Regions from separate parts of the Pseudoalteromonas sp. GCY genome, predicted to be linked through region 4. Evidence: predicted binding sites of a transcription regulator. Region 4 holds the regulator's gene; each other region holds the start of a gene.

Region 1 (7,650 bases), 1.8 Mb from region 4:
GCTTATCCGTAACATCTGGAATGGGCCAGTTTTCTAGTAGCTCATCCAACGCTTCGGTGCTAACTGGGCGGCCTTTATACAACTTTTTATCGACCATGATTTATAGGAACTCCTCGCCACCGCCGCCGCCGAGCATAATTTCACCTGAGTCAGCTAAGCGCCTAGCCGTCGCCAGAATTTCTTTTTGTGCTGCTTCTACTTCACTGATCCGCACTGGAGGCATAGCTTCAAGGTCATCAAGCATCATCTCAGCAGCACGCTTAGACATATTCTTCATGATCTTTTCTTTTAAGGATTCATCCGCGCCTTTAATTGCTTTCATCAGTACGTCTTGCTGTACTTCACGGAGAATTGCTTGGATACCTCTATCTTCTACATCCATCAAGTTTTCAAACACGAACATGAGATCTTGAATTTGTTGCGACATTTCTTCGTCATGTTCTCGGATTGAATCCATCAACTGACCTTCAATATTGGTATCTAAGTAGTTCATGATATCTGCAGCGGCTTTTAAGCCACCCATTTTCGCCGCTTGTGCACCAGCTTGACCAGCGAACTGTTTCTCCATGATCTCGTTAAGCTCTTGCAGTGCCGCCGGTTGTACTTCTTCTAAGTTTGCAATACGCATTGTTAAATCTAAGCGTACTTTCTCTGGAAACTGTGACAAAATCTCGGCGGATTGCTCAGGCTCGAGATAAGACAATACAATAGTTTGGATCTGCGGGTGCTCGTTGCGGATAATATTGGCAACTTGCTTCGAGTCCATCCACTTCAACGAATCCAACCCTTTTGCACCAGAGCCCATAACGATTTGGTCAATAAGACTTGCCGCTTTGTCTTCACCAAGTGCTGCGGTTAGCGCCTTCTTAATGAAATCTTCGGATTGGAAACCAATTGTACTAAAACTTTGAATTTGTTCGATAAACAAATTGTGCACAGCTGCAATTTTAGCCTGAGATAGGTCATCCATGGAGGCCATTGCCATACCGACCTTTTGCACTTGCTTAGGCTCTAAATGTTTTAAAATTTGAGCTGCATCTTCTTCAGTTAAACTGAGCAGTAAGATGGCTGCCTTGTCGACGCCATCTAACTTGTCAACATCAAAGGCCGCAGGCAATTGTTTTTGTTCTTTATCAGTCATCTTCTGTCAACCACGCTTTCACAACTTGTGATGAGAGTTCTGGTTCGTTAGCAACTAGAGCACGTACTGCTTTTAGTAAGTCCTCGTCGCCATGCAAGTCTGGCAATTGTAATCTACCGTCAGAAGAGAAGCCAATAGCAGACTCATCGAATTCGTTATTTAACATATCTAGTGTACTGTCACCTAAATCTACACCACTGGTCAACGCATCTTCATCAAAGTCTTCAAGCGTATCATCTGGGTAAATTAGACGTTTAAGCATAGGTCTTACTACCGCTAAGATTAGCACTATGATAACTAAGGTACCTGCTGCGAGGCGGATTGTCTTTTGGAACCAGTCTTGCTCCCAAAGCGGTATCTCTTGCATCTCAGTGAGGTCTTCACGTACGAACGGTACCGTTACTACTTCCAGTGCGTCGCCACGCTGCATATCAAAACCTACTCCACCTTGTAGCAAGCGGCGGATGTTGTTTAATTCTTCTTGCGTGCGCGGCACCATCGCCATATTACCTTCAGCATCGGGCTTAGATAGGTAGTCAACAGCCACACTTACGCTGATCCGACGAATGACTCCCGTTTGCTGACGTTTATGGCTGATAGTGGTATCTAATTCATAGTTACGTGTTGCTTCTTTTTGATTACTACTTGGTGTAGCGCTTTGACCATTGCCACCTTGACCCGCAATCTCTGGGATATTCGAGTTTGTTGGTGGTTGATTGGTGAGTGCTCCTGGAATACCAACCGCCAAACCACCAATATTATTTTCTTCATACGTTGTTTCGCTGCGAACCGCAGGTAAATCTGGGTTATAACGTTTTTGCGTTTCTTCAACCGCACTGAAGTCCATCGTTAAGTCAACCTGCGCAGTAAAGTTACCAAGACCCACGGTTGGGATCAGGATGCTATCAATTTTTTCTAGGTATTCTTGTTCACGCTTACGTTCTATTTCATACTCTTTTCTAGAGCGCGCAGCCAAAGAATCTTGAGAGCCTGAGTTGAGTAGACGACCGTTTTGATCCGTTACGGTCACGCGTGAAGGCTCTAAACCTTGTACCGCTGATGCTACGATGTCTACAATTGAATCAACCTCCTCGCCGCCAAGCGTTTTACCACGTTTAAGGGTAATAACTACGGTTGCTGAGGGCTTTTTCTCGCGACGTGCAAAGACGTTTTCTTTTGGTATTGCAAGTAATACTTTTGCACGGTTTACGTCTTGTAACTCTTCAATTGTTCTCGCAAGTTGTTGCTCACGGCTATGTTTTAAGCGTTCTCTTTCAAGACGTTGGCTAACACCAAAGCCCATATCCTGCATCAGAATATCGGTGCCAGAACTAGGTGATTGGGTAAAGCCGTCACGCGCCATACGTAGTTTAATGTCTTGATAGTCCGACTCAGCGACTAAAATGGTATTACCATCGAGTTGGTATTCAATTTTCTGTTGATCTAAAAAGTCTAATGTTTCGACGAGTTCCTCTGTTGGATATTTACCAAGTGGGCGCATATCTGGTTGGCGCGCCCAAATGATAATAAAGATTGCGATTGCTAAACAAATAGCAAGGGCAATAACCAGAGTAACCTGGCGCAACATATCAACACCGCTTAGCGCACTGAAGTAGCCTGATTTTTGCTCTTGTTGCTCATCCGAACCGCTGTCATTATTCAGCGCTGCGTCGGAAAGCGTAAGATCTGTTGATTGATTAGTAGCCACGATTACTCTCCACAGTCACTCAATTAAACTGGCATGCTCATGATTTCTTTATAGGCCTCAACAAGTTTATTACGAACTTGCACTGTTGCCTCAAAAGCGACCGACGATTTTTGTTTCGCTATCATGGCTTCTGCAAGAGAAACGCTTCTGTCACCCATTTCAACTGCGGTGACTTTTTGTTTCGCTTCTTGTTGTAAGCCATGAACTGTATTAATTGCGTCTGAGAGTAAATCGCCAAACTGAGCCGACGAAGATGCTGCCGTCTTAACCGGCTGCACTGATGGCTGTGTGTTTCTCGTCGCTTCTGCAGCCATTGCCTGCATTTCTTGAAATAGCGCTGATGATTGTACTTTCATGATGCTTTACTCAAAATAACTCTTAGTTACCTGTAATAAAGCAGAAAACGTGCCAACTTAAAATCGTTAATTTTCAGTGTGTTGGAAGGTTTTTAGCATGACGAAAAATTGGCAGCAATAGAAGTGAAAGTAAGGTGCCTAAGATCTGCAGACCTTTAAGCACCTAATTAAATTTGAATTAACAGATAAAACTTAACCTGAGGTTTGGATAAGGAATGAGCTAACTCATTGTTTTTAAGCTCAGGTAACTTAGGTTAAGCAGGTAGTGCAATCCCTAAATCTCGCATTTTTGCCAGCTTATAGCGAAGTGTGCGAGGACTCATACCCAATACCTCCGCTACCTCTTTACGTTTACCATTAAACTTTGCCAACGTATCTAAAATAATTTGGTGTTCTTTATCCTGTAACTCATCTTTATAGTTAATGATCTCATCATCACCTTGCGAGCGCTCCAATAAAGCTGATGCTTCATGATTTACAAGTGGTGCTGACTCAATCAAAGCCATAGGCGAGAAGTTTTCGATAAAAATATCATCTTCTTGAATTTCATTACCTTGGAACAAAATCAGGGCACGTTGAATAACGTTGTCTAGCTCTCTTACGTTTCCAGGCCAACTGTGCGAACTAAGCTTACGCTTTGCGTCACTGCTTAATATAGGTGTTGGCTTGCCTGCTTTTTGCGTATGCCTTACCAACAAATGCTCAGCTAACACCGCGATATCACCCGCTCTGTCTTTCAGTGGCAACCACTCTAGCGGGAAAACATTGAGGCGATAATATAAATCTTCTCTAAATACGCCATCATCCACCGCTTCTTTTAAATCGCGGTTACTGGTTGCTAGCACTCTGACGTCCAGTGAAATGGTTTTTCTACTGCCTAGACGCTCTACCTCGCGCTCTTGTAACACGCGAAGTAATTTTGCTTGTAATCCCAAATCCATCTCTGTGATCTCATCAAGCAAAATCGTTCCCTTTTGTGCTTGCTCAAATTTTCCAGGACACGCCTGAATGGCACCTGTAAACGCCCCCTTTTCGTAACCAAATAGAGTCGCTTCGAGCATATTTTCTGGGATTGCAGCGCAGTTAATTGCGATAAAGGGCTCGTCTGCTCTGTCGGATTTATCGTGAATATAGCGAGCCAACACTTCTTTACCTGAACCGCTTGGTCCAAGTACCATCACGCTGGCATCCGACCTCGCTACTTTTGCAGCCAGTTCAAGTAGTTTAATACTCTTGGGATCGGCAACAATGGGGCCATCTGTCTCTTTTTCCTTCTCAGGTAGATAACGTCCAACCATATTGAGCAATACTTCAGGCGCAAACGGCTTAGCCATATAATCGATGGCACCCAATCTCATCGCTTCAACCGCATCATCAATGGTCGCGTATGCTGTCATCATCAATACCGGTAATTCGGGATAGTTGAGTTTAATGGTCTTTAACAAGTCAAGCCCACTCATGGCACCCATTTGCACATCACTCACCACCAAAGAAAAGGTTTCCTGCTTTAGCAATAAAACGGCTTGTTCCGCACAACTTGCTTCTACGCACTCGATATTTGAAAGCTGCAATGTATCGATGAGTGCTTCTCTTAAACCAGCATCATCTTCAACAACTAAAACTCTGTTACTCATAGTTCCTCCGCCTCAATTAGTGGTAGTACCAAGCTAAAACGCGCGCCCTTACCTTCAACATTGTCTGCCTGCGCAAACCCTTTGTGCGCGTTAGCGACCGAATTAACCACCGCAAGTCCTAGCCCAGTCCCCTGCGACTTAGTTGTAAAAAATGGTTCAAACAACTTGTCTACTAAGGTTTCATCAATGCCAGGACCATTATCAACAACTGAGATACGTACATACTCGCCACACGGCTCGCGCTCTGCATTTAGTTCAATGTGTGCCGCACTGCCAATTATTTGAATACTGTTGTGGATCAGGTTTTGGATCGCACTTGCAAGCGCAGTGCGATTACCTAATATTTCGATATCTGGCTCAGGTAAAAATGCTTCCAACTTTGCTTGGTTAAGCTCAACCATAGCGTCAGCACCCGCTTTGACTTCACTCAATAACTGTTGCATTGACACTCGCTCAACCACTTGTTGTTCACCGCTTTTAGCGAACAACAGCATGTCATTAACTTGGCTTTCTAAGTCTTTTAGCCGGGACATCAACTTATCGTGAAACTTTTCTCGAGAAGCCGAAGGAAGGTTAGCTGCACCGAGATTTGCACCATATAACATCGCAGCCGATAACGGTGTACGCACTTGGTGCGCCAGTGAAGCAACCATTTTTCCTAACGCACTTAATCTTTGCATATGCGCAACACGACTTTGGAGCCGGCGCGTCTCGGTAAGATCTGTCATCAAAATGAGTTGCCCAGGTTCCGGTGTTAGCGCGGTAATATCTAACTTAATTCTTCTGCCATCTTTAAGAGAGACTTCATGACCATCGTCCTGCTGTGGTCGAAATGAACGCTGAATAACGCTAAACCACTTTTCACCTTCGAGTGGTTCACCCAACATATCCATCGCGATTTGATTTGCCTTGGCAATCATACCTTGACCATCAAGTACCACGACACCTGCAGGCATAGTATCAACAAGATGGCTTAACCAACTCGCCTGCTGCCTAAGGTCGCTTAATTCACCGACGTAGGCTTCTTGCAGCAAACAGGGATTGTAGCGATTCGTCGTTGGTACAAATTGTGGATTAATAACATGTGCTAATGCCATTTTTCCGCTCTCTTAAAAATAAACTCAATGGATAAAAGCAAAAAACGATCCAACTTTATATTTCATTTAAAACATAGAGTTATGCAATGCTTAACAATATCAATTTATTGACACTGTTTTTATATACAGCATTATGCTAGAGTTTTTGAAAGCCAAATGTGATGCCGCAATGAGTAGTTGGCGTAGTAAATCATTTAGCTTATTGATATTCACAATTAGATAGAAGAGAGCCAACAATGACAATACGATGCGGCTGGGTGGACGAGAGCAAACCCGATTATGTTGAATACCATGATAATGAATGGGGAAGGCCTGTACTGGATGACCAGAGCTTGTTTGAGTTTATCACATTGGAATCTGCGCAAGCTGGCTTAAGCTGGTATACCGTTTTGAAAAAACGTGAAGGCTATAGAAACGCATTCCACGATTTTGATGTACACAAAGTGAGCCAGATGACAGAGCAAGATGTCGAGCGGCTATTAGCATTTGACGGAATTATCAGAAACCGCGCAAAAATCGCAGCAACGATAAATAACGCTAAGCGATTTATTGAAATTCAGCAAGAGTTTGGCAGCTTTGCAAAATACCAGTGGCAATTTGTTAATTACAAGCCAATTATCAACCCCATGCGTGACAAACACGATGCCGTCGCCACCAGTGAACTCAGCGACAAATTTGCCAAGGACTTAAAAAAACGTGGGTTTAAGTTTTTAGGCTCAACGACCGTGTATGCACATATGCAAGCATGCGGCATGGTTAACGACCATGCCGATAACTGTTTTTGCAAACAAACCATTATTGCCAGTTATCAAGACTTGGATTTTACTCAACTTTAAACAATAAAGTACAAGGCCGCGTATTAAGCGGCCTTGATGAGTTGATTCGGTAGTAATTGATGAACTATCAGTCACGATTGAGATTATACTTTTTCATCTTCTCAACTAATGTTGTACGGCGAACGCCCAATATTTCTGCAGCTCGAGCAACCACATAATCGTAGCGCTCTAAAGCTTGAGTGATCAAATCAATTTCAAGCTCTGCTAAATATTCTTTTAACTCTATCCCCTCGTCTGGCAGTAAGCCAACATTCGATGCTTGCGGCACAAACTCTTCCGCTATCATGTCCTCTTCATCGTCACTAAAGCCATCGCTAAACAATTCGTTGAACGCATCTTTTTCTAGTAGTTCTTCTGGATATTCAGGCTCAAACGCTTCAACTTCTATATAGCGGTATTTTTGTGGTAAATCCGTCACATCGACAACCTTGTCTGGGAACATGATCACCATACGTTCCACAAGGTTTGCAAGCTCTCGAATATTCCCAGGCCAAGTGTGCGACTTTAAGCTATCTACAGCTCTATCCGTAAACTTAACCGAATTCCCTGTTTGTTCGTGTACTCTACGTGTTAGCTCTTTTAGCAGTAGCGCAATATCTTCCGCACGCTCGTTTAGAGAAGGGTTTTCAATGGGGAATACATTGAGTCTATAAAATAAGTCTTCGCGAAACTTGCCGTCTTCAATCATGGTTTCAAGATTACGGTGGGTCGCTGCAATCACACGAACATCCGCCTGAATAGGCTTTGTGCCCCCTACTCGTTCATAGGTACGTTCTTGCAAAACTCGTAACAATTTCACCTGCATTTGCAGTGGCATATCACCGATTTCATCGAGAAAAAGCGTACCTCCTTGCGCAAGTTCAAAGCGCCCTTTTCTG
Region 2 (7,650 bases), 560 kb from region 4:
ATTTCAAAAATATAGACGGTTCATTCATAGGCTGTAATCGCGCGTTTGAAGAGTTTATGGGGGTTGATAAGTCGGATTTGGTTGCGAAAACACAACCTGAAGTGACATCTGGATTAACCATATTACTTGAGCAAGAAGCGGCGATGGAGCGCTCGCAAGAACAAGTGGCAACTAACTTTGTCCTTGGGGCGAATACCTACTTTTTGACTATCACGCCATTGAAATCGGAAACTGGAAAGCTCATCGGTTGTTTGGGGGTTGCGAGAGATATTACCGCTGCACAAGAGGCATATAATGCCCTAAGAGACTCTGAAGAAAACTTTAGGGCAGCGACTGAGTTTGCACCTAATGGCGTTATTTTAGCTGCGATTAGCGGTAAAATTTTGGAGATGAACAAGGCTGCCAAACGTTACTTGTCACTTGATAAGAATACGGGAGAAAAGCAGCTGGAACGCCTGTTTGATGAACAAAACTGGCAAGAGCTAAAGCCTGTCTTGGCTGGGCTATTAAAGGAGCAAAAGAAAGTCGTTGAACACATGATTTCACAGTCGGGTAAGCACCGCTGGTTACAATTGAGTATTTCTTTAGTTTGGGATAAAAATAAGCGCCCTAAGTATTACGTGATCCATATTCAAAATATCACTGGTCTGCTGTTAGCGAAGCAAGATGCTGAGCGCGCAACGCTTGCAAAAAGCCGCTTTATCGCGAATATCAGCCATGAAATTAGAACGCCAATTAATGCCATATTAGGTCTGGCGGATATGATCAAAAGTGAGGCGCTGACTCGAGTTCAGAATAAAAAATTACAGCAGCTTTCTGGGGCTGCAAATGAGCTGCTTACCATGCTCAACAGTATTTTAGAGTTTGCCAAAGTAGAAAGTCATCAAGGCACAATTCAATACGAGACATTTCAAACCTGCCATGTATTTACCACGATAGAATCACTGATTAAGCCTTTATGTATACAAAAAGGTTTGGAATTTGAGTTACAGGTCGGCCCTCAAGTTTGGCCTTACCTTTACAGTGATGAAGATAAGGTAAAGCAAATCTTAGTAAACCTGCTTGGTAACGCCGTAAAGTATACCAATCATGGTAAGGTTGGTTTGAAGGTAACGTTAGTTAATGATAGAGCTGCAAAACAAACCATAAAGTTTGCTGTTTGGGACACTGGAGTTGGGATCAAAGCGCAAGAGATTGAACACCTTTTTGATGCATTTACCCAAGGTGATGAAAGCTTCACACGTCGTCACGAGGGCATTGGTTTGGGGCTTGCGATTGTGAAGCAAGAAGTTGCACTCTTAGGTGGCGATATTGCGGTTAACTCAACCCCGAACGAAGGAAGCTGCTTTTTCTTCGAATTGGTGCTAGATAAAGGCGCTTGCCCAGTTGTGGATAGTCACAAAGAAGTTTATTGTCTCACCACCGAAGCGCATAGCTTACCAAGCTATTTTGCAGGTCTCGCAGAACCTTTATCTGTTGAGCGATTGCACGCGATGCATGCGATGCTCGACAAGTCTATTATTGTAATTCCACCAGAAGCAGCGCTTGACCCCGCTTATTCGCTACCTGAAAATACTGCATTACTACTACATTGTGAAGGGGAATTTCCTGAGCAAAGTAACCATATTGCGCTTAATCAAAGTGTGTTTTACCAATCAGCTTATACTTGGCTTGCTGAATTTGCCCATATGACGCAAACCGTCGACAACGTGTGTATGCAGGTTGCCGGTGCGCTTTGTTTGGTGGTCGACGATAACAACTTAAATTTAGATATTACTGAAAATATGTTGAAGCAGAATGGTATTTCTACAATAGGGCTACAAAGCGCTGAACATATTGAGGAAGTTTGCCGCTCACTGCAACCCGACATCATCCTGATGGATATCCATATGCCAAACATTGATGGCTATCAAGCGACCAAGCAGATCAGAGCCGTGTGGTCTGAAACTGAGCTACCCGTTATTGCCTTGACCGCCAATGCAAGTAAAGAAGAGCGGGCGAAAGCCACAGCCGTTGGCATGAATGATTATTTGGTAAAACCAATTAATAGCACACAGGCGTGCAAGGCATTGGCAAGTAATATTTTCCAGTCAGATAAAACAGAAGAAGCTTTTTTTGATTATGAGTTTGCTTTATCGCAAATGATGCAAAATGAAACGTTTTTGCAAACAATGTTAGATAAATTTGCTAAACTTTGCCATGATTACCTAGAACAGGTTGCTGAAATAGAGCAAGGTTCAGCATTATTTGAATTAGCACATGGAATTAAGGGCGCTGCAGCAGGTTTGGGCTTTAAGCGACTAGCGAAAGTTGCAAAAGACCTTGAAACGCAAAGCAAAACGATCACAACAATAACAAATCGCACTGACTTGGATGTGTTAACAAATGCACTTTCACAGGTGGTGTGCTTTATCGAGCTAAAAAGGTAGCGTCATAAGATGCAGCAAGCTGAGCACATTTTTATTATTGATGATGACCCAATAAATAAGATGGTCCTAAGTAATACATTAGGTGACGGCTATCGGTTATCCCATAGCACTGACACTAAGTTATGTATTGATGAACTAAAAGCAAGCAAACCAGACCTTATTATTTTAGATGTGTTAATGGCTGACGGCGCTGGATTTTCTGTTTTAGAGTGCCTAAAAAAGGATGCGAGCACTTACGGTATTCCCGTTGTCGTGATCTCCGGTAGTGTGAGCTTTAAAGATGAAGCAAGAGGTTTGGAGTTAGGGGCCGTGGATTATATTACTAAACCTTTTAACCCTTTGATTGTAAAAGCCAGAATCAAAAACCATTTAGCAATAAAAAAGAAAAATGACCTGCTAGAAAAGCTAGCCTCTATCGATGGTTTAACGGAGTTGCCCAATCGTAGATATCTAGATGAAGCTATGAAATCGGCATTAGAAAGCGCAAAAGCTGATGGCAGTGCGTTTACCGTTATGCTGGTTGAGGTGGACTATTTTAAAACGTTTAATGAGCATTATGGCTACATGCACGGTGATGATTGTTTATTTAAGGTCGCCAAAGCGCTAGAAGAAGGCGCAACCCGACGTTCTTTATTTGTTGGCCGTTTTGATGGTACTCGTTTTGCGTTGGTGCTAACTCAGCATAATATTGATGTAATTAATGAGATAGCAGAAGCGTTGCATGACTCGGTTAATGCGTTAAAAATCCCCCATATTGCCTCACCCATATGTGCTCATGTGAGCGTTAGCATTGGTGCAGTTCATATTGAAAATCACTGTAGTAGTGAGCTTAGTGAGCTGATAAAAATGGCAGATAGTGCCCTTGCCGCTGCACAAAAACAGCAAAGCACGGTATTTATTAAAGCGCTATAAATATCTAAAGCCATATGCAGGAGCGAATGCATATCCGCATTATTCACCATCCTTGGTGCGATAAAGTCTTACTGAATTTGCTTTAGGGCGTTGTCGCCAAAGCCAACAAGTTGGTTGTTTTTGAATACCAATGGCGTGCACTCATCTTTTGTTACTTTGCCGTCTGAGTGTTTACTGTTGGTTGCATAGTACAGCACTTGATAGTTGTCGCCGTCTTTTGACACCAACTCGCTAAAATCAGGGGTTGTAAACATGTCTTTTACTGATGAGTAAGACGCGCCCATTTCAAGGTTGGCAATCTTTTCACGATTTTTACGCTGTTTATGTTCCCAGTTAGACGAGTTGTATTCAGAAGCCCAACCGTGCTCTACTTCACCGTCGGATACGGCAACGATACAGCCTGATAATAGAGTAGAGCTAAGCGCAGCCACTAACATTAATTTTTTCATTGTTGTTTTCCTTTTTAATTTTGTTGCTGAGCAAATAATGCAAACAGCCATTTATTTTTTGCTTGAATCATCACAAGAGTTGCAAACTTTTTGCCAACTAATAAAGTTCATAAATATCAGTCTGTTGTTGATTTTTGAACAGTTTGTATTTGATGATTTTTACTAACATTTAGCTATATCACTCACTAAAACAATAATCTAGACCACTCGGTTTCTTGTTGTACCTGCCACAAAATTTTCAATATTAATGGCAATTTCGCTGACTAAACGTTCGATGGCTTCTTTACTCGCCCATGCCGTATGCGGCGTCAAAAGCAAGTTCTCACCTTGGTATTGAACGAGTGGATTGCTTGCTTGTGCCGGCTCTTGAGTGAGGACATCCACAGCAGCACCAGCTATTTGCTTGTTAGTTAGTGCATCCACCAACGCTTGCTCATTGACTATTCCGCCTCTTGCGGTGTTAATAAGATAAGCATGATTTGGAAGTAGGGCGAATTCAGCACTCGCAATCAGGTTTTCTGTTTCAGCGGTAAGCGGGCAGTGAATCGATACAATATCTGCAATACGCAGTGCTTCTTCAAAAGCCATTCGTCCTGCTCTAACCTCATTTACGCCTCTACGTTCGGCAACAATTACCTGAGCCCCAAATGCTTGTGCGACTTTTGCAACGGCTTCTCCTAATGTTCCATGGCCTACTATCACAAAGTTTTTGCCTGCAATTTCGTTGATGCTGTAGTCCAAACGACAAAACATGTCACTTTGCTGCCAAAGCCCTGCATGGCAGTCTTGCTGATAACGATGAATATTTGTCATTAAGTTACCAAGCATAGTAAAGGTGTGCTGCACTACAGAAGGGGTTGAATAACCAGCCACATTTGCGACCGCAATTTGATGGGCTTTTGCGGCTGCTAAGTCGATGTTGTTGACGCCTGTGGCTGCAACACAAATTAGTTGTAATTGCGGTAACGCCGCGATTGCTTCTTCAGTTAACTGTACTTTATTGGTGATGATGACTGTTGCATCTTTACAGCGCGTGATGATGTCATCTCTGGATGTGGTGTCGTAAGACGTTAATGTGCCTAGTTCGGCAATGGGGGAAAGATCGGTTCCTGCGAGAGTTTTAGCGTCTAATACCACGATTTGCATTATTTTTATCCTTTTCTTGACTTTGGAGTTAACTCCAAGGTTTATACTTGTGATGTCGACTAGGATAATCTTCAGGACTTGGGAGTGTAAAGTGGTAAAGATTGGTGAGCTGGCAAAGCGGCTTAACGTATCAACTGACACGTTAAGGTATTATGAAGCAAACGATCTCCTACACCCTTGCACAAGGAGCGAGGGCGGGTATCGGTTGTTTGATGAGCAAAGTGAAAAGCAAATGCGCTTTATTCTTCGCGCGAAGGAAGTGGGGTTTAGCCTCAAAGAAGTGCAAGACTTGCTGAAGATAAAGTTTGAAAAGCATCAGCATAGTTGCGAAGAAGTGAAAACGCTGACTATTACTAAACGGGATTTAGTGAGAGCGCGGATCGCTGAGTTACAAAAATTTGAACAATCGTTATCGACGCTAGCAGAGCAATGCTGCGGCGGTAAGGAAGCGGCAGTGAGCTGCTCGATTTTAACGGCCTTGGAGGCTATCGATGAATGAACTGATAGTAAATTTTTGGCAGCTATTTTTAGTATCTGCCCCGTGGTTACTGCTTGGCCTAATATTGGCCGGGTTACTTAATGTATTTATTCCAAAAGATTTGTTGCAAAAGCATTTAGGGAAAGAAGGGTTTTGGACGACGATAAAGGCAGCGCTGATTGGGGCACCTATGCCGCTTTGCTCTTGCGGCGTTATTCCTGCTGCGGTGGGACTGAGAAGAGCAGGGGGCTCGAAAAGTGCGACAACCGCATTTTTAGTCTCAACGCCTGAAACTGGAGTGGATTCTATCTCAGTTTCTTATGTGCTACTTGGTCCTTTTATGGCGATAATTAGGCCAATTGCGGCTGTGGTTAGTGCAATTGCGGCTGGGTTGCTCGTTGGCAGTGAGAAAGACGATAAGCCTGTGCCACTAAAGCACCTTAATACCTCAGAGGAACCAAGCGCGACTAGCGGTTGTTGTGACGCTAATCATCACCCAGAGCCAAAGCCTGCTGAAAAGCATCACAGCCATGATAGCTGTTGCGCCAGCACTAAAGTGGAAACCGCAAAAGTAAGCTCAAGCTGCTGTGCGCCTGCTGGCCCGCAATTAGCAATGGCAGGGGCGAATATGTCTTGTTGTGATACTACTGAGCCTGTCGTAACCAGTTGTTGCGATGCTTCATCAGTCACGACAAGCTGTTGTGAGCCAGCCCCCGTACCTGAAAACCAAGGGGTTTTTGGCAAAATTGTAGAAGCTGTTAAGTTCAGCTGTAATCAATTACTGTCCGACACCGCGGTTTGGCTACTTATTGGTTTATTCTTTGCTGCGTTAGTACAAACCTTTGTGCCTGAGTCTTTCTTGTCTCAGTGGGGCGACGGTATTATCGCCATGCTAGTGGTTATTCTTATCAGTATCCCAATGTATATTTGTGCAACCGCTTCAACTCCAATTGCTGCGGGTTTATTAATGGCAGGTGTGTCACCCGGTGCGGTATTGGTATTTATGCTCGCAGGTCCTGCAACTAACATCGCCACAATCGGGGTGGTTGGTAAAGAATTAGGGCGTCGTGCCGTGTTTGCCTACTTGGGCGGTGTTATCGGGGTTGCACTTATCTTTGGCTATTTAACTGATTATTTAGTCAATACTTACGGTTTTGTGGTAACGCCGATGATAGGTGAGGAACACGAAGTGCTACCACATTGGTTAACCGTATCGATGGGCGCATTATTAGCAGCACTCTTACTAAGATTAGCTATACTCAAATTAGGTAAAGTTGTTAGAAGATAAACAATTGTGGTACTTTTTACCGTATTACAATTGCATGACGCTTAAGCATTTAATGTTCCAACTTGGTATATCGCCTTGGTGGTCAGACATGAAATGCTTAGCGTCTGTTTATTTGACACGATAGAATGCGTTCCAGTATTCGTTAATCCGACAATTTGAGAAGTAGAGTGGATAAATACGCTGACATTAGACCGTATAATGATGATGAAGTAGTGCCAGCATTGGCACGTCTACTAGGTGATGATCAATTCATTGATGTGATCGCCAAATATAACCTGCCAGCTTGGTTGAATGCTTGGCCTGTGATTGCACGCCCACTCGTAAGAATGAAACTAAAAAAGAAGTGGGGCGGTTTTTGTACGATTGAACAAGTACAAGATGAAGTGGCGTACTATTTACAAATTTTAATCAATAAAACGACGTCTAAGGTGACTTATTCTGGCCTTGAAACATTAGACTCGAATACCTCGTATTTATTTATTTCAAATCACCGCGATATCGTATTAGACCCCGCGCTTGTTAACTGGGGCTTACATCAGCAGGATATGCGCACGGTGCGTATCGCTATTGGTGATAACTTACTGCAAGTACCTTATATCACTGAGCTTATGCGCCTTAATAAGAGTTTTATTGTAAAACGTTCGGCAAAGGCGCCGAAAGAAATGCTAAAAGCATTAACCCAACTTTCTGCCTATATTTTTGACTCATTGAGTGAAGGTAACTCCATTTGGATTGCGCAAAAAGAGGGGCGTGCAAAGGATGGAGTGGATCAAACCGATCCGGCACTGTTAAAGATGCTTCAGCTCAATGGTCGCAAACAGAAGCTAGATTTTTCAGATTATGTAAAGCAGCTAAGGATTGTGCCCGTTGCTATCTCCTATCAATATGAACCGTGCGCGGTTGCTAAGGCTAAAGAGCTATACCATAAAAAGCAGTTTGGCCAATATG
Region 3 (7,650 bases), on a different replicon from region 4:
CCAGTCCAGCTGCAAGCTCAAAGGAGAGCGCAGGACTTCTTGGCACTTACAATCTCGCAGAAATAGAGCAGCACACCATAGAGCGGGCGGTTCGAGACTTTAAAGGAAATATCAGCCATGCGGCTAAAGCGCTTGGGATCACCCGAGCGTCACTGTACCGTAAAATGGAGAAGTATGATGTGGAATAATAGCCTCGTTCGCATGACCATTTTTCAACTCGCAGCCATTTTATTCGCCACACTTGGTGTGTTGGGCTTTCTCCACAGCTACGTCTTTTTGTTTAGTGGTTTATCCATTGCGATTGCAGTCCTATTCACAGTGCTGTCTATTGCCACACTGAAAAGACAAAAACAACAATTCGAAGAGGTGTTTACTGCGCTCAAGTATCAAGATGGCAGCTTTAGAATTGATAATAAGCACCCAATAAGTAAGCAAGCACTTACAACCTGTAACGAGCTTATTCAGAAAGCTCAGCAAGATAAAACCAAGCAGGCAGAGCTCGTCACCACTTACGAAACCATGCTACAACACATAGAAGCAGGTCTGATCCTTATCAAAAATGGCCACACCATTTTGATTTGTAATAACAGTGCAAAGCAATTATTGGATATTCGCGGCGCAGAGTCTGGACACTCACTACTTGCAGCACACCCAGAACTTGAACAAGCCAAAGTAGGTAGTCACATCGCCAAAGACTTACTATTTAAATATTTTACGTTTTCCAATCAAGGCAATCAGTACCAACTTTGGCTTTTCACCGCAATTTCAGAGCAGCTAGAGAGCACCCAAATCGAATCTTGGCAAAAGCTGATCCGAGTGCTTATCCATGAAATAGGAAACTCCGTCGCACCGATTTATTCGCTCTCAAATACGCTAGTTAATATCACCAATAATCAGTTAGCCGAAGCGGTGACAGACCAAGAACTTGTCGAAGACTATCTGCAAAGCCTGCAAGCGATTGGTATTAGAAGCCAGTCTTTACTTGGCTTTATAGATAACTACAGAAAGCTCACACATATTCCTGAACTTGACCTCCAACCGCTTGCGGTACAGACTTTATTTGACGACATTACGCCGCTGATAAAAAGCGACTTTAGTGACGCCAATATCACCCTACACTTTGACGTGACGCCCGCTGCGCTAAGCATTAATGTTGATAGAAAGATGATAGAGCAAGTGCTGCTCAATCTACTAAATAACGCCAAAGATGCCATGAAAAATAACAACCAAGAAAAAATAGTGACTGTATCAGCAACGATTAATCGCTACGGCAAATGTGAGATCAAAGTTGCTGATAACGGGGAAGGAATAGAGCCCAGCGCACTTGATAAAATATTCGTACCATTTTTTACCACAAAATCTCATGGCTCTGGAATTGGACTTGCACTCAGCCAGCAAATTATCCATCGCCACAAAGGGCGGATCAGCGCAACCTCTGAAGTAGGGAAAGGAAGCTGCTTTAGTGTCTTGCTTTAGTGCTTTTCTTTTTGTTAAAGAAAAATAGCAACAACAAGGAATTAGTCATGAAACTTCCACTTATCGATAACGCCGAGGCAGAGTATATTCCAGCGTTTCTTACCAAGGCAGAAAGCCATTCACTGTATCAGTGGTTAATCAAGCACTGTGATTTATCTCAGCCTGAAATCATCACCTTGCCTAACGGTGAAAATACAGAGATTAGACCCTGGAAAATGATGTTTGTAGAGCCAAGGCTCGAAGATCCAGCGGTGTTTCCTAGCTATCATGGTAGACGCCAAGCTTGGCCTGATTTGATTGCATTGATACAGCAGCGATTACAGACTCAAATAGGTATCGAATTTAGCGTCTGTGTCTGTATTTTTTATCCAGATGGTGAAGAGTATATGGACTTTCACAGTGATCTGTCCGCATTTGGGCCAACTAATGTTATCGCTTCTCTGAGCTTAGGTGCCGAGCGCTTGTTTCAAGTTCGTCATCAAGAAAATCCCGATGAGAAATTTGAACAGCAGCTAGAAGACGGTTCGTTATTCATCATGGGAAATGGCTTTCAAACGCAGTTCCAACATGCCGTACCTCCTGCACCTAAAGAGATTGGTGCTAGATTCAATCTGACCTTTAGGCAGTTTACTTGGCCCAATATTACGTAGGTGAACGATGAAAGTGGGGTTTTATCAATTTGCAGTCAACTATGGCGACCCTCAGTGCAACCGGACAACCATAGAAAAAACTTTATCACAGGCTGACTTTGATCTCATCGTCTTACCCGAATTATGTACTTCAGGTAGCCTCTTTCTTTGCCACACTCATATGGAGGAAATGGCAGAGGAGTTATCCAACAGCACAACTATCAGCCTGCTTCAATCTATCGCACAACAGCAACACGGTACTATTATTGCTGGCATCATTGAAAAGGCAGGCTGTGAGCACTTTAATAGTGCTGCTATAGTGGGCCCAGAAGGGATTGTTGGCGTACATCGCAAGATTTTTTTAGCGCCGCCCGATAAGCGCTTTTTTCAATCAGGTAATGCATTCAAAGTGCACGAAGTAATGGGTATTAAAGTGGGTATTTTATTATGCTACGACATCTGGTTTGAAGAGGGGCTGACGCAACTCACCGAGCAGGGCGTACAGCTCATTGTGAACCCTTCAAATTATTGTGGCGAAGACAGCCTTGATACAATCATAAAACAAGCCAAGAAGTATAAAGTCCATATTATGTCAGCCAATCGCCTAGGAATGGACCACTGCAATGACACGGGAATTCAATTTATCGGCCAAAGCCTTCTTGTGAACCCTAATGGCGAGGTACTTATACTCGGCGATGCTAAGGAGCAGCTTATCACAACCGAAATAGACTTCTTGACCCCGTCATAAAGGTAACGAGAATTATCACCGTCAGAAGCTGCTCAATTTTGGTTTTGCATCCACTGCAATTCTTGATATTATCGCAACTCGTTGGGGAGTAGCCTGCTTCCAATGCTCGGAAGAGTTCGTATCAACATAATTGGCCACATGCCATGGTGCGGACACCTCTCGGTTGGCGAGACCATCGATATATCCATGCCTGTGGTCGGGCGTGTGGATGTATCGTGGACTCAAATCGCCCGACCGGAGCAATGTAAATGAATTTCGTCACCCTGCTACTGTTAGCATATGCCATGTCTACCGATGCGTTTGCCGCTGCAATCGGTAAAGGCGCTAGCCTAAAATCACCTCGGCTTACCGAAGCCATAAAAATCGGCCTCATTTTTGGGGTTATTGAAGCTAGTACACCACTGATTGGTTGGTTAATAGGACAATCTGCAGCTGGTTATGTCGAGGCTTGGGATCACTGGATTGCCTTTTTCTTACTGTTAGGACTTGGCGCCCATATGATTTATGAGAGTCTCAAGGGTGATGACGATGCGCCAACACAACACGCAAAACAACCTTGGTTAAAAACCATTATCACAGCGTTTGGCACCAGTATTGATGCAATGGCTGTCGGTGTCAGTCTCGCATTTGTTGATGTGAATATATGGCTCGCCGCTGCGCTCATCGGCCTTGCCACCACCATGATGGTAACAATTGGTGTGATGATTGGGCATTCGGCTGGAAAGTTTCTTGGTAGTCGAGCTGAAACCTTTGGTGGAGTGATCTTAATCTGTGTGGGAACTTGGTTGCTATATAGCCACCTTTCGATTTAATCGCAAAAAGAGCGGTATATTTACCGCTCACTTACTTAATACCCTTTACGTTAGGGCTAATGGCTTTTAAGCCTTTTTAATCGCTTTTTTCAGCTTTTTGATTTTCGCTTCATGCTTTTCAATCTTTGCTTTACGCGCTTTCAGCTCTTTTTTAAGCGCTTTAACATCGCTTTTCTTCGCCATAACTAATCTCCTTTGGTTGTTTTGCGAACACCTACTACCATAGCAAAGTGACTGACAATATCAAACTACACCTGCGTTACCCGCCATATAAGAGTGGTAATTTTGACCAAATACTATTTTTTGCAACTAAATATTAGTAAATAAATAGACCAAATCGATATTATAAAATACTAACCATTTGTTTTATATGTGATTTAATATTGGCTTGGTTGTTGCTACTCTAACCACAAATCAAGAGAACGGAACCAACCATATGTCTGTACCATTAAAAGATAGACCTCTCGAATCCGTCAGGGAAGAGGTGATTGACCAGTTAATTCTAAATTACAGCCACGGTGAGCTTTCGGCTGATGCATTCGAGAGACGATTAGATCAAGCATACGACCTGAACGAACAAGAACAAATTGCAGCACTTAGTGCTGATTTACCGCTCAAGTCGGATGCAAGATATCACAGCGAAAAAGCAGCTCGTTTGGGTCCAAAATTTACCTCAAGCCTAGATGGTGCTGAGGCAATAAGCATTACCTCTATACTTAGTTCCAACCATCGCAGTGGCGAGTGGGTCGTACCTAAAGAGATCCACCTAAAAAACTACCTTGGCAGCTTGGAACTAGATTTTAGCAACGCAATTTTTAGTCACCCTGAAGTACATATTTATATAGATTGCATTTTAGGCAGTGACGAAATTTTTGTACCAGACACGGTCGATGTCGTCACCGATATTCGTAATATTATGGGTTCAGTAGAAAACACAAGAAATACGCTTGCATCTGCAGGGCAGGTGAAACAGCGTCCACGAATTTATATTCACGGCAGAATGATTTTGGGTAGCATTGAAGTTAGTGTAAAGCGCTCGATTAAAGCACAAATAAAGCAATTTGCCGACGGCCTTAAATCCCTATTTAGTGACGGCACGAAATCCAAAAGCTGAAGCTTAATAAAAAAACCCCTTGGCATCAAGTTCAGGGGTTTTTTATTATCCGAATAGCAGAGTAAACTTTTTACTTCTCTACAGGAAAGCCTCTATCACGCATCAGCGCCTCAACTTCAGCGTCACGACCTCTAAACTTGCGATACGCTTGTGCTGGATCCATTGAGTTGCGAACTGAGAATAGGTAATCCACTAAACGCTGTGCAACGTCTTTGTCGTAGAAGCCACCTGGCGCTTCTGCAAACGCTTCTGCTGCATCAGAAGTTAATACCTCAGCCCACAGGTAACCGTAGTAACCCGCTGAATAACCTTCACCTGAGAATACGTGACCAAAGTGAGTAGTGCGGTGACGCATCACTACCTCGTCCGGCATGCCGAGCGCACCTAACTGAGACTTTTCGAATGCAACAGGGTCGCCAATCTTGTCAGGATCTGTGGTATGGAAAAGCATATCCATGATAGCCGAGCCAAGGTATTCAGTCGTCGCGAAGCCTTGGTTAAAGGTTGCTGACTTCTTGATTTTCTCGATTAGCGCTTTAGGCATAGGTTTGCCTGTTTTATAGTGAACTAAGTAACGATTGATCACCTCGTCCGTTGCCAACCAACGCTCCAATAACTGAGATTGGAACTCGGTGTAGTCGCGCACGCCAGAGTTTGAACTTGGGTACTTCACGTTTGATGAAAGCGCATGCAGCGCGTGACCAAACTCGTGGAAATAGGTTTCTGCATCTGACCAAGAAATCAAGGTCGCTTCACCTTCTGGTGCTTTCACAAAGTTTGAGTTGTTTGAGCTAAGCACATTTGTTTTGCCATCAAATGTTGTATGGCTACGATATGATAAGGCCCACGCACCTGAGCGTTTACCTTTACGTGCGAACGGGTCTAAATACCAAAGGCCGATATTATCACCTGTGGTTTTGTCAGTTACTTCCCAAACACGAACGTCAGGGTGGAATACAGGCACCGAGCCCTTAGGCACTTCGGTGAACTCAAAGTTAAACAAACGGCCTGCAACATAGAACATTGCTTCACGCAGATTGTCTAGCTGTAAATAGGCTTTAACTTCGTTTGAATCCAATTGATATTTAGCTTGGCGAACCTTCTCGGCGTAGAAACGGTAATCCCATGGCTTGATGGTGATATCAGCGCCTTCTTTGTCGGCGATCGCTTGCATGTCAGCAACTTCTTCTTTCACGCGTGCAATTGCTGCTGGCCACACTTTTTTCATCAGCGCCATCGCGTTTTCAGGCTTTTTCGCCATGCGATCTTCAAGACGCCACTGCGCGTAATTATCGTAACCCAGTAAGTTAACGCGCTCATGTCTAAGCGTTAAGATGTCAGAGATAATCGCTTTGTTGTCGTACTCACCACCGTTGTTGCCGCGGTTATAGTAGTTGTTCCATACTTTCTCGCGTAACTCACGCTCTGTTGAGTAGGTTAAAAATGGATCCATTGAAGAGCGAGAGTTTGTAATCGCGTACATATCCGCCTTGCCGCGCGCTTTTGCAGCAGCCGCTGCCGATGCAACAAACGACTCAGGCAAACCTGACAACTGCGCTTTAGTGAGGTAAACCACGTAGTTTTCTTCATCTGCAAGGACGTTATTTGCAAACTTAGTATGTAGCTTTGATAGCTCAAGATTAATGTCTGCGTAACGCTTAGCGTCTTCACCTTTTAGCGTCGCACCATTGCGGGCAAAGCCGTTATAACGCATCCAAGTGATACGCTGCTCTTCTGCCGTTAGCTTTTTATATTCAGCGCCTTCATATACTGCTTTTACGCGTTCAAAAAGCGCTTGGTTTTGGGTGATTTTAGAGCTGAACTCTGAAAACTTAGGCACAACTCGCGATTGGATTTCTCTAAACTCTGGGCTTGAAATGTTTGCACTCCAAAGACCATAGTAGGTAAAAACGCGATCCAAAGCGGCACCCGCTCTTTCTAGTGCAACAATGGTGTTCTCAAAAGTTGGCTTAGCTGGATTGTTGGCTATTACTTCAATTTCTTTCAAATTATCAGCCATACCAATTTCAAGCGCAGCTTCTAAATCTTCAAGCTTCATTTTGTCAAAATGAGGAACGCCTTGATAAGGACCTGAAAACTCCTGCAAAAGCACGTTATCATATTGCTTACTTTGCAGTGATTTTACTGGTTCTTGGCTTTGGTCTGCCGTGCCCGCACAACCCGCAAGGGCTAAACATACGGCTGCACTTAATAATGTGATGGAAGGTTTGAACATATTGTTTCATCGCTTGTTGTTATCGTGGATAAGATATTACGGATCGTCTCTAAAAGTGCAATCGCTTTGCGGGAAAAGCAAGGTTCTCTGCGATGGAGCAGAAAAGCCCGAGTTCATAATAGCTTGAAGGCAGTCAGACAAAGATTAAAAGTGTTTTTTCATGGGTTGTTACAATTTACCTTGAAAATTTAACTAAAATCAGCCAAGTTAGTAAAAAACTGATCTGTGGGAAGAAATAATGGAAGTTGGTATTTTCATCTATGACGGTGCGGAGTGTTTAGATTTTTGTGGCCCGTTTGAGGTATTCAACACCGCAAAGCGATTTATCGAGACCCCGATTAATGTCAGCCTTGTCGCGCCAAGTCATGTTCCTGTAACCTCGCGTGGCGGCATGAGCGTAAACCCCCATTACAGTATCTACTCGCATCCAAAGTTTGATTTGCTCATCGTTGTCGGCGGACTTCATCACCAAATTTGCAGTGATCACAACGTACTTAATTGGCTTGCAGAAACAGCGAATCATACCTCTCAGTGCGCATCTGTTTGTACAGGTGTATTTTTATATGCCGAAGCAGGTCTCATTGATGGTAAGCGAGTCACCACCCACTGGCAGGATATCGACGATTTGAGAGAGC
Region 4 (7,650 bases):
TGGTAACCAAGTTTGTACAAAGGTTTGGATCTGCCAAGTAAACTTTTGCACGATGCTGTGACTCGACAAATAGTCTTTGACTGGCTGATCTAGGCCCGTTAGCGGCTTAAGCTCAGGCTCCCAATGTGGATTGGGTAAAAAGCGCGCATCAAAAACGTAATCCGCTTGTTTTGGGATGCCGTGTTTAAAGCCGAAAGATTCAAAAGTTATAATGAGTTGTTTGTCTTTTTTACCTAAGATTTTTTCGCGGATATCTTCTGCAAGTTGATGAACGCTCAGGCCTGTAGTATCAATGAGAAAATCAGCGCGAGTGATCAACACGTCTAACAATTCCCGTTCTTTCTTTATCGCAACGTCTAATGGAAGATTATGCAGTGAAAGAGGGTGCAAACGGCGAGTTTCTGAGAAGCGTTTTATCAGGGTTTGATCGTCACTGTCTAAATAAAACAGGGTAGGTTTGGCGAAGCCGGGTAAGTATTCAAGAATGTCATTAAACTCGTCCTGTTCTTTAGGCAAGTTTCTAACATCAATGCTCACTGCAATTTTATTATAGTTGTCTGAAACACTGCGGACTAAAGACGGCAGCAAATTGACTGGAATGTTATCTACACAATAGTAGCCTAAGTCTTCCAATACTCGAAGCGCTACAGATTTACCAGAGCCTGAGCGGCCACTGATAATGATAAGCTCGAGTCCTTTTTCTTCATCACTCATCAAGTTCACCTTGGATCACTGCATATAACTCATCGTCACTTTTTGCTTGCCTAAGCATTTTGCAAAAAGACTTGTCTTTGAGTGTATCAGCAATCGCCGCTAAGGTCTTCAGGTGCTGTCGATTATCACCTTCGGGTACGATGAACGCGACAAAAATATCGACAGGCTGCTTATCTATGGCTTCAAACTGGATCCCTTGCTCGCTGACAAGTACCATTGCAAGGATTTTATCCAAACCTTCAAGTCGACCATGGGGAATGGCAATGCCTTTACCGATCCCTGTGCTGCCTAATTTCTCTCGCGCCATTAAGGCGTCCAAGATAGCATGCTGACTGGTATTTGGAATTTGGCTATGAGCCAGTTCGCTGATGTATTCTAAAATACGTTTTTTGCTATTAAAAAGGACCGCAGCTTTACTGCAGTCCTTGTTCACTAATTCACTTAATTTCATCTTAGTGTCGAGTAAGCTTCTCTTTGTGTTTAATAACTTGACGATCTAGCTTGTCGATAAGGCCATCAATTGCGGCATACATATCTTGATGCTCTGTTGATGCAAATAGCTCGCCGCCGTTTACGTGTAATGTTGCTTCTGCTTTTTGTACTAGCTTCTCGACATCAAGGATCACATGCACATTATTGATATGATCAAAGTGCCTTTCTAGCTTCGCAAACTTGTTGGTGACATAGTCTCTTAATGAGTCAGTAATTTCTACATGGCGACCAGTTAGATTTAGTTGCATAAGCATTTTTCCTTCTTGGGTTTTACGTCTTATATCAAGCTTTTACGCTGATTTGACGGTGGAATGGCTAGGGATTCACGATATTTTGCAATCGTGCGTCTCGCTACCTTAATTCCTTGCTCAGCTAAGATATCTGCAATTTTGCTGTCACTCAATGGCTTAGCGGTATTTTCTGCAGCTACCAGCTTTTTGATAAGTGCTCTAATTGCTGTAGAGGAGCACTCACCTCCATTTTCTGTACTTACATGGCTAGAGAAGAAATACTTCAGCTCAAATATTCCCCGAGGTGTATGCATGTATTTTTGTGTTGTCACACGGGAAATTGTGGACTCATGCATCTCAACCATTTCAGCAACATCATTTAGCACCATAGGGCGCATTGCTTCGGGGCCATGTTCAAAGAATGCCTGTTGTTGTTGCACAATGCAATTGGTAACTTTTAATAAAGTATCATTTCGGCTTTCTAAGCTTTTAATAAACCACTTTGCTTCTTGTAAATGTGAGCGAATAAACTGACTATCCGTACTGGATTTCGCCGTTCTAGACATCGCAGCATAATGGTCATTTACTCTTATTTTAGGCATAGCATCAGGATTTAGCTCTACGACCCAACGACCTTTTACTTTTTTCACCGATACATCAGGGATCACATATTCAGGCTCTTCATGAATAATGCTTGCAGCTGGTTTTGGGTTAAGGCTATGAATTAACGTCATGACCTCTTTGAGATCGGCTTCTTTAAGGCGCGTTTTCTTTGCCAAAGTTCGATAGTCACGGCTGGCAAGCAAGTCGATATGCTCTGTCAGGATCATTTTCGTTTCGGCAATCCATGGCGTATCTGGGGCGAATTGATTTAGCTGAATACACAAGCATTCTTGTAAACTACGCGCTGCGATACCGACAGGGTCGAAAAGCTGAATACGTTTGAGCACGGCTTCGACTTCATCCAGCTCAATAGGCTCTTCGCTACTTTCATCATTAATGCTTTCTAAAATGTCTTCGCAAGACAGTGTTAAAATGCCTGACAGGTCGACCGCTTCAATAATCGCAATCGCAATAGCTCTATCTGTTGGACTAAATGGCGTCAGCTCAAGTTGCCACATGAGATAGTCGTGGAGAGATTCAGAGGTTTCCCCTTGATAAACATTATCGTCATCGGGAAGTGGGCCTGAGCTTGCAGCGGGTGCTGCACTCATATACTCGTCCCAAGTGACATCCATGGCAAGGTCATCGCTCACAGTGTCTTTGCTCATGGCGGTATCTGAGTCTATCTCATAGTCACTAACCTGCGCTTCATCGCCTGAATCTTGATTGTCGTCAGCACTGCTCTTTTCTTGACTATGTTGGTCAGCGTTTTCGCCGTCAGTATTATCACCTTCTTCCACTTCTAACAATGGATTGCTGTCTAATGCTTCTTGTATTTCTTGTTGCAGATCCAATGTACTAAGCTGCAGCAAGCGAATGGCTTGTTGCAGCTGTGGAGTCATTGTAAGTTGCTGCCCCATGCGCAGCTGTAATGATTGCCTCATGTATCTCTAACAATCCTTTTTAACAGTTATTAATACTACGTCTTAACTATAGCTTGAATTGTTCGCCTAGGTAGACATCTCTTACGGTTTGATCTGCCAAAACATGTTCTGGCGTGCCTGCAGCGATTAACTCACCGTGTGAAACGATGTAGGCTTTTTCACATACGTCCAGTGTTTCTCTAACATTATGATCGGTGATAAGCACACCGATACCGCGGTTTTTTAGGTGCTCTATGATTGTCTTTATATCTAACACCGAAATAGGATCAACACCAGCAAAAGGTTCATCTAACAAGATAAACTTAGGATTAGCGGCTAAAGCGCGAGCGATTTCTACGCGTCTTCTTTCGCCTCCCGACAATGCCATGCCCTGTGAGTCGCGAATGTGTTGAATATTAAACTCATCCAGTAACTCGTTGAGTTCAGCTTCTCTTTCAACTTTAGATAAGTCTTTTCGAGTTTCTAAAATCGCCATCAAATTTTGATAGACCGTGAGTTTTCTAAAGATTGAAGACTCTTGCGGTAGATAGCCAATACCAAGTCGCGCGCGGCTGTGCATCGGTAGCAAAGTGATATCTTCGTCATCAATCTGAATAAAACCTTTGTCGCTTGGTACTAACCCTACAATCATATAAAAGGTGGTAGTTTTACCTGCGCCATTTGGGCCCAATAAGCCTACAATGCTGCCAGCTTGAACACTTAAGCCAACATTTTTGACGACCTGACGGCCTTTATAACTCTTTGCTAAACCAGTTGCTTTGAGCTCGCTCATTGATTGTTACCTTCTTCCTGCGCTTTTTTATCTTTTGCGTCTTTTTTGTCATCTACAGGAACAAGGATGGTTCTTACACGGGAATCTTCTTGGTCTGAGCGCTCAGCACTGATCAATTGCTTTTCAATGTCATAGGTGATGACTTGTGCATTGATTTTTTGCCCAGTTTGATTGATTTCCGCATCGCCAGAAATGACTAAGGTGCCTTTCGCAACGTCGTAACGAATTTCTTTTGCTTTGGCTTCTAGCAAATTACCATCAGGTTGACGTTCACTGAAAATAGCAGGGCTGCCAGTTGCAACAAGCAGTTGCTTGTTAGTACCAAGCTCCGCGCGTCGGTGGACTTCTAGGCGATCGGCATTTATTTTTCTGTTGCCATGAATAATAACAACATTCTGTTCAAAAATACCGATGTTGCTTTGCAGTTGAGCTTGCTGACGGCCAGCATCAATAATGACTTCATTTTGTTCTGCAGCAACTGCTAGAGTAGAACTTGCAAGCAAGCCTATGAAAACTAGTTTGTTAATGATTTTACTGGTCATAATAAATTGTCTTTGTGTGGTTGATGAGCTCGATCACTTGCTTTTGTAGATCCGCATGCAGTCCTTTACCTGTGATCCTAAGACTAGGACCCGTGATAACGACAGGGTGTTCCGATTTCATCAATTTTTGCTTAATTTCAACTCTTACATTATCGGCATTGATATCGGTGATCATGGCGTTAGGCGTTAAATTCTTTGCCAGCACATTGCCTTCTAATATCAAGGTATTGTTTTCGTACAGTGTTGCTTCTAATGCACTTATTTGCCAATTCTGTTCACCGTTATATAAGGTGAAAATGGGCTTTTCAAAGTGACTAAAGCCAAGATCTTGATACAACTCCATCTTATCAGCAGTTACCTGATAGTTTAATAAGCCATTTTCACTATAGGTCGTTTGCTGAAGCGTGGTTGCAACATAATCGGGCTTAGCTAACGGTTCATCTTCTTTTGCTGGATCCGCCTCTGATGGATTAAACATGGGCGACCACATCCATACCATTAAAGAAGCGAAAACAATGAGTAAGATGACACGCAATACGGTCATGTACTTGATCCTTTGGAAGTCAGTAAGTGATTTTGGCTGAGCATTAGAAGATCAGTCAATTCTCTCACAGCACCAAAACCACCAGGCATCAAGGTCGTGTAATGGGCGATATGTTTAACAAGAGGATGTGCATCATTGACGGCAACGGCAAAACCGACTCGTTCCATTACGGGTAGGTCTGGACCGTCATCACCAATATATGCAATTTCGTCATCACTAAGGTTGAGCTTAGTCTTCAGTTCATCATATGCCACTAACTTGTTTTCTTGGCCTTGGTAAATGTAAGTTACATTTAAACTAGTCATGCGTTGCTGAACTATTTGTGAATGCCTACCTGTGATAACGGCGACTTCGATACCACTATCAATCAAGGCCTTAATACCAAACCCATCTTTGGTATTAAATGCTTTCAGTTCTTCACCATTATTACCAAGGTATATACGGCCATCTGAGAATACGCCATCAATATCGCAAATCAATAATTTGATTTGTTTCGCTTTTTCCCAAGCTTCAGTTGAAATCGTCTGATATAAATCTTCAAATTGCATTACAGCACCCCCGCTCTAAGTAAATCTTGCGTATTCAAGGCGCCAACCGGTATGTTGTTTTCGTTTACCACAATCAAGCCATTAATTCGTTTGGTTTCCATGATATTGAGTACCTCTGCTGCGAGCATATCGGCGCGTGCTGTCGTACTTTTAGCCGTCATAACTTGCGTGATTGGGGTGGTGTGAATATCGACCTTTTGTTCAATAATACGGCGCAAGTCGCCATCGGTAAAAATACCTTGTAATTGCGAGCTTTCATCTACGATTGCCGTCATACCTAAACTTTTAGTTGACATTTCAAATAAAGCTTCTTTAACTGTGCAATGACTATTGACCATAGGGATTGCATCCCCTTGATGCATGACATCAGCAACGGTTAGTAGTAGACGCCTTCCCAAACTACCACCGGGGTGGGAAAGTGCAAAATCATCAGCCGTAAAGCCTCTGGCTTCAAGTAGCGCAACCGCGAGCGCATCACCCATCACTAGCGTTGCTGTGGTGCTGGCCGTGGGTGCAAGTCCTAGTGGGCACGCTTCTTTTGATACTTTGACACAAAGATGGACCGTTGCATTACGAGCCATTGTAGAGCTCGGGTTGCCCGTCATAGAGATTACCGGGGCACCTAAACGCTTAATCACAGGCAGGATAGAGATCACCTCTTGGGTTTCCCCTGAGTTGGAGATCATCAAAACCACATCATCTTTGGTGATCATACCCAAGTCGCCGTGACTTGCTTCTCCTGGATGAACAAAAAATGCTGGGCTGCCAGTACTTGCGAGTGTCGCTGCGATTTTGTTACCGATGTGGCCGGACTTACCCATGCCAATCACGATGATGCGACCTTGACAGCCAAACATAATTTCACAGGCTTTTACAAATTGCTGATCAACAAACTGTTGCACTTCTTCTATTGCTGCAAGTTCGGTAGCAAAAACTTGATTTGCAGAATCAATAAATGGGTTCGTTGTCACAAGGCTTCCTTAAATGATGTAGTAAATATAACCGACGAAGCTTGCGACAAGTATGCCACCTTCCAAGCGGTTGATGCGGCGCTGACCTGTTAAGCTGAGGCTCATTAGGATAAGCAGCAGTGTCGCGCCAAGCATAATAAATATATCACGTGACGCAATATTGGCGTCGAGGACGGATGGGTTAATGATCCCAGCAATTGATAGCACTGCCAATATATTAAAGATGTTCGAACCAATAATATTGCCAAGCGCTAGATCGTCCTCCTTCTTTAGTACGCCAGCAACACAAGCTGCAAGCTCGGGTAAACTAGTACCAACGGCGATAATGGTTAATCCTATTAGCAGGTCACTCATGCCAAAATATTTGGCGATATCAACCGCAGCGCCAACGAGATAGTCCGCGCTAATGGGCAGTAAAATCATACCCACGATTAACCAGAAAACGGCTTTTTGAGTTGGAATATTATTTGGTACTTCTTCACAGGCTTCACTTACAAATGGGTCATCATTATCTCCACCACCACGCTTGGTGATAATGATAAGTGCAAGAAGAAAAGCGGCGAAACCGACTAATAATAAAACACCTTCTACGAAACTAAAGTGGTTATCACTAACGATGTACCAAGCTGCCAATGAAACGATGACTAACAGCGGCATTTCGCGGCGCAAAATACCAGAGCCAACGGAGAGTGGCCTTAATAACGCGGTGAGACCCAAAACGAGTAAGATATTGGCGATGTTAGAACCTATGGCATTGCCCACGGCGGTGTCTGTTTTATCTGCAAGAGCGGCTTGCGCAGCAACCATCATTTCTGGTGCTGAAGAACCCATGGCCACGATAGTTAAACCAACAATTAATGTTGGCACACCAAAGTTTCGTGCAAGAGCGGCCGCACCAAAAACAAAGCGATCAGCACTCCAAACCAGTGCAATAAAGCCAAGAATGAGAATAACAAACGATAAAACCATGAACCTCTAGCCAATAGGATTAAAATTTCGATAGATACTACCAAAAGCGCTCTGGAAAGTATAAGCAAACCGTTACATTTCACTACTTACAAAATTTTACCAAAACGATTTTCCATCTTGTTTGAAAAAAAAGTATCATACTTGGATGAATATAGTCTGGATCTGGAGAGCGACTTGTCGCAGTCAATTGTAGAAATCAAGGATGTAACCTTCTCTCGGGGTGAAAGGATCATCTACAAAAACATGAGCTTTTCCGTACCAAAGGGCAAAATTACCGCAATAATGGGGCCGAGTGGCATTGGTAAAACCACCATGTTGCGA

Evidence for each region. Region 4 encodes sigma-54, which starts transcription at its own class of promoters, with help from an activator protein. Its sites were predicted from a motif close to GTTGGCACGNNNNTNGNNT; they were not measured.
Region 1: a site for sigma-54 is predicted at 3,244-3,262, ahead of fliE (flagellar hook-basal body complex protein FliE). Genes of this name have one in related genera too.
Region 2: a site for sigma-54 is predicted at 3,870-3,888, ahead of JJQ94_RS19760 (DUF3192 domain-containing protein). Genes of this name have one in related genera too.
Region 3: a site for sigma-54 is predicted at 4,048-4,066, ahead of JJQ94_RS04790 (LiaF domain-containing protein). Genes of this name have one in related genera too.

Annotation. Positions count from the first base shown of each region.
Region 1 is NZ_CP068023.1:1,388,755-1,396,404, reverse strand. It holds gene fliH (flagellar assembly protein FliH) at 1-97, opposite strand, end outside; gene fliG (flagellar motor switch protein FliG) at 101-1,141, opposite strand; gene fliF (flagellar basal-body MS-ring/collar protein FliF) at 1,134-2,852, opposite strand; gene fliE (flagellar hook-basal body complex protein FliE) at 2,873-3,205, opposite strand; gene JJQ94_RS11295 (sigma-54-dependent transcriptional regulator) at 3,460-4,839, opposite strand; gene JJQ94_RS11290 (sensor histidine kinase) at 4,836-5,936, opposite strand; gene JJQ94_RS11285 (DNA-3-methyladenine glycosylase I) at 6,173-6,772, shown strand; gene JJQ94_RS11280 (sigma-54 dependent transcriptional regulator) at 6,840-7,650, opposite strand, start outside.
Region 2 is NZ_CP068023.1:3,207,156-3,214,805, reverse strand. It holds gene JJQ94_RS19770 (hybrid sensor histidine kinase/response regulator) at 1-2,429, shown strand, start outside; gene JJQ94_RS19765 (GGDEF domain-containing response regulator) at 2,439-3,341, shown strand; gene JJQ94_RS19760 (DUF3192 domain-containing protein) at 3,410-3,790, opposite strand; gene JJQ94_RS19755 (D-2-hydroxyacid dehydrogenase) at 3,989-4,936, opposite strand; gene zntR (Zn(2+)-responsive transcriptional regulator) at 5,028-5,435, shown strand; gene JJQ94_RS19745 (SO_0444 family Cu/Zn efflux transporter) at 5,428-6,702, shown strand; gene JJQ94_RS19740 (1-acyl-sn-glycerol-3-phosphate acyltransferase) at 6,870-7,650, shown strand, end outside.
Region 3 is NZ_CP068022.1:1,172,706-1,180,355, forward strand. It holds gene JJQ94_RS04765 (sigma-54-dependent transcriptional regulator) at 1-188, shown strand, start outside; gene JJQ94_RS04770 (sensor histidine kinase) at 175-1,476, shown strand; gene JJQ94_RS04775 (alpha-ketoglutarate-dependent dioxygenase AlkB) at 1,524-2,126, shown strand; gene JJQ94_RS04780 (nitrilase-related carbon-nitrogen hydrolase) at 2,134-2,853, shown strand; yybP-ykoY riboswitch at 2,925-3,094, shown strand; gene JJQ94_RS04785 (manganese efflux pump MntP) at 3,102-3,665, shown strand; gene JJQ94_RS04790 (LiaF domain-containing protein) at 4,102-4,779, shown strand; gene JJQ94_RS04795 (M3 family metallopeptidase) at 4,850-7,015, opposite strand; gene JJQ94_RS04800 (DJ-1/PfpI family protein) at 7,254-7,650, shown strand, end outside.
Region 4 is NZ_CP068023.1:3,762,284-3,769,933, reverse strand. It holds gene rapZ (RNase adapter RapZ) at 1-714, opposite strand, end outside; gene ptsN (PTS IIA-like nitrogen regulatory protein PtsN) at 707-1,165, opposite strand; gene hpf (ribosome hibernation promoting factor) at 1,167-1,454, opposite strand; gene JJQ94_RS22350 (RNA polymerase factor sigma-54) at 1,484-2,983, opposite strand; gene lptB (LPS export ABC transporter ATP-binding protein) at 3,030-3,755, opposite strand; gene lptA (lipopolysaccharide transport periplasmic protein LptA) at 3,752-4,297, opposite strand; gene lptC (LPS export ABC transporter periplasmic protein LptC) at 4,287-4,841, opposite strand; gene kdsC (3-deoxy-manno-octulosonate-8-phosphatase KdsC) at 4,838-5,389, opposite strand; gene JJQ94_RS22325 (KpsF/GutQ family sugar-phosphate isomerase) at 5,389-6,360, opposite strand; gene JJQ94_RS22320 (calcium/sodium antiporter) at 6,370-7,329, opposite strand; gene JJQ94_RS22315 (ATP-binding cassette domain-containing protein) at 7,504-7,650, shown strand, end outside.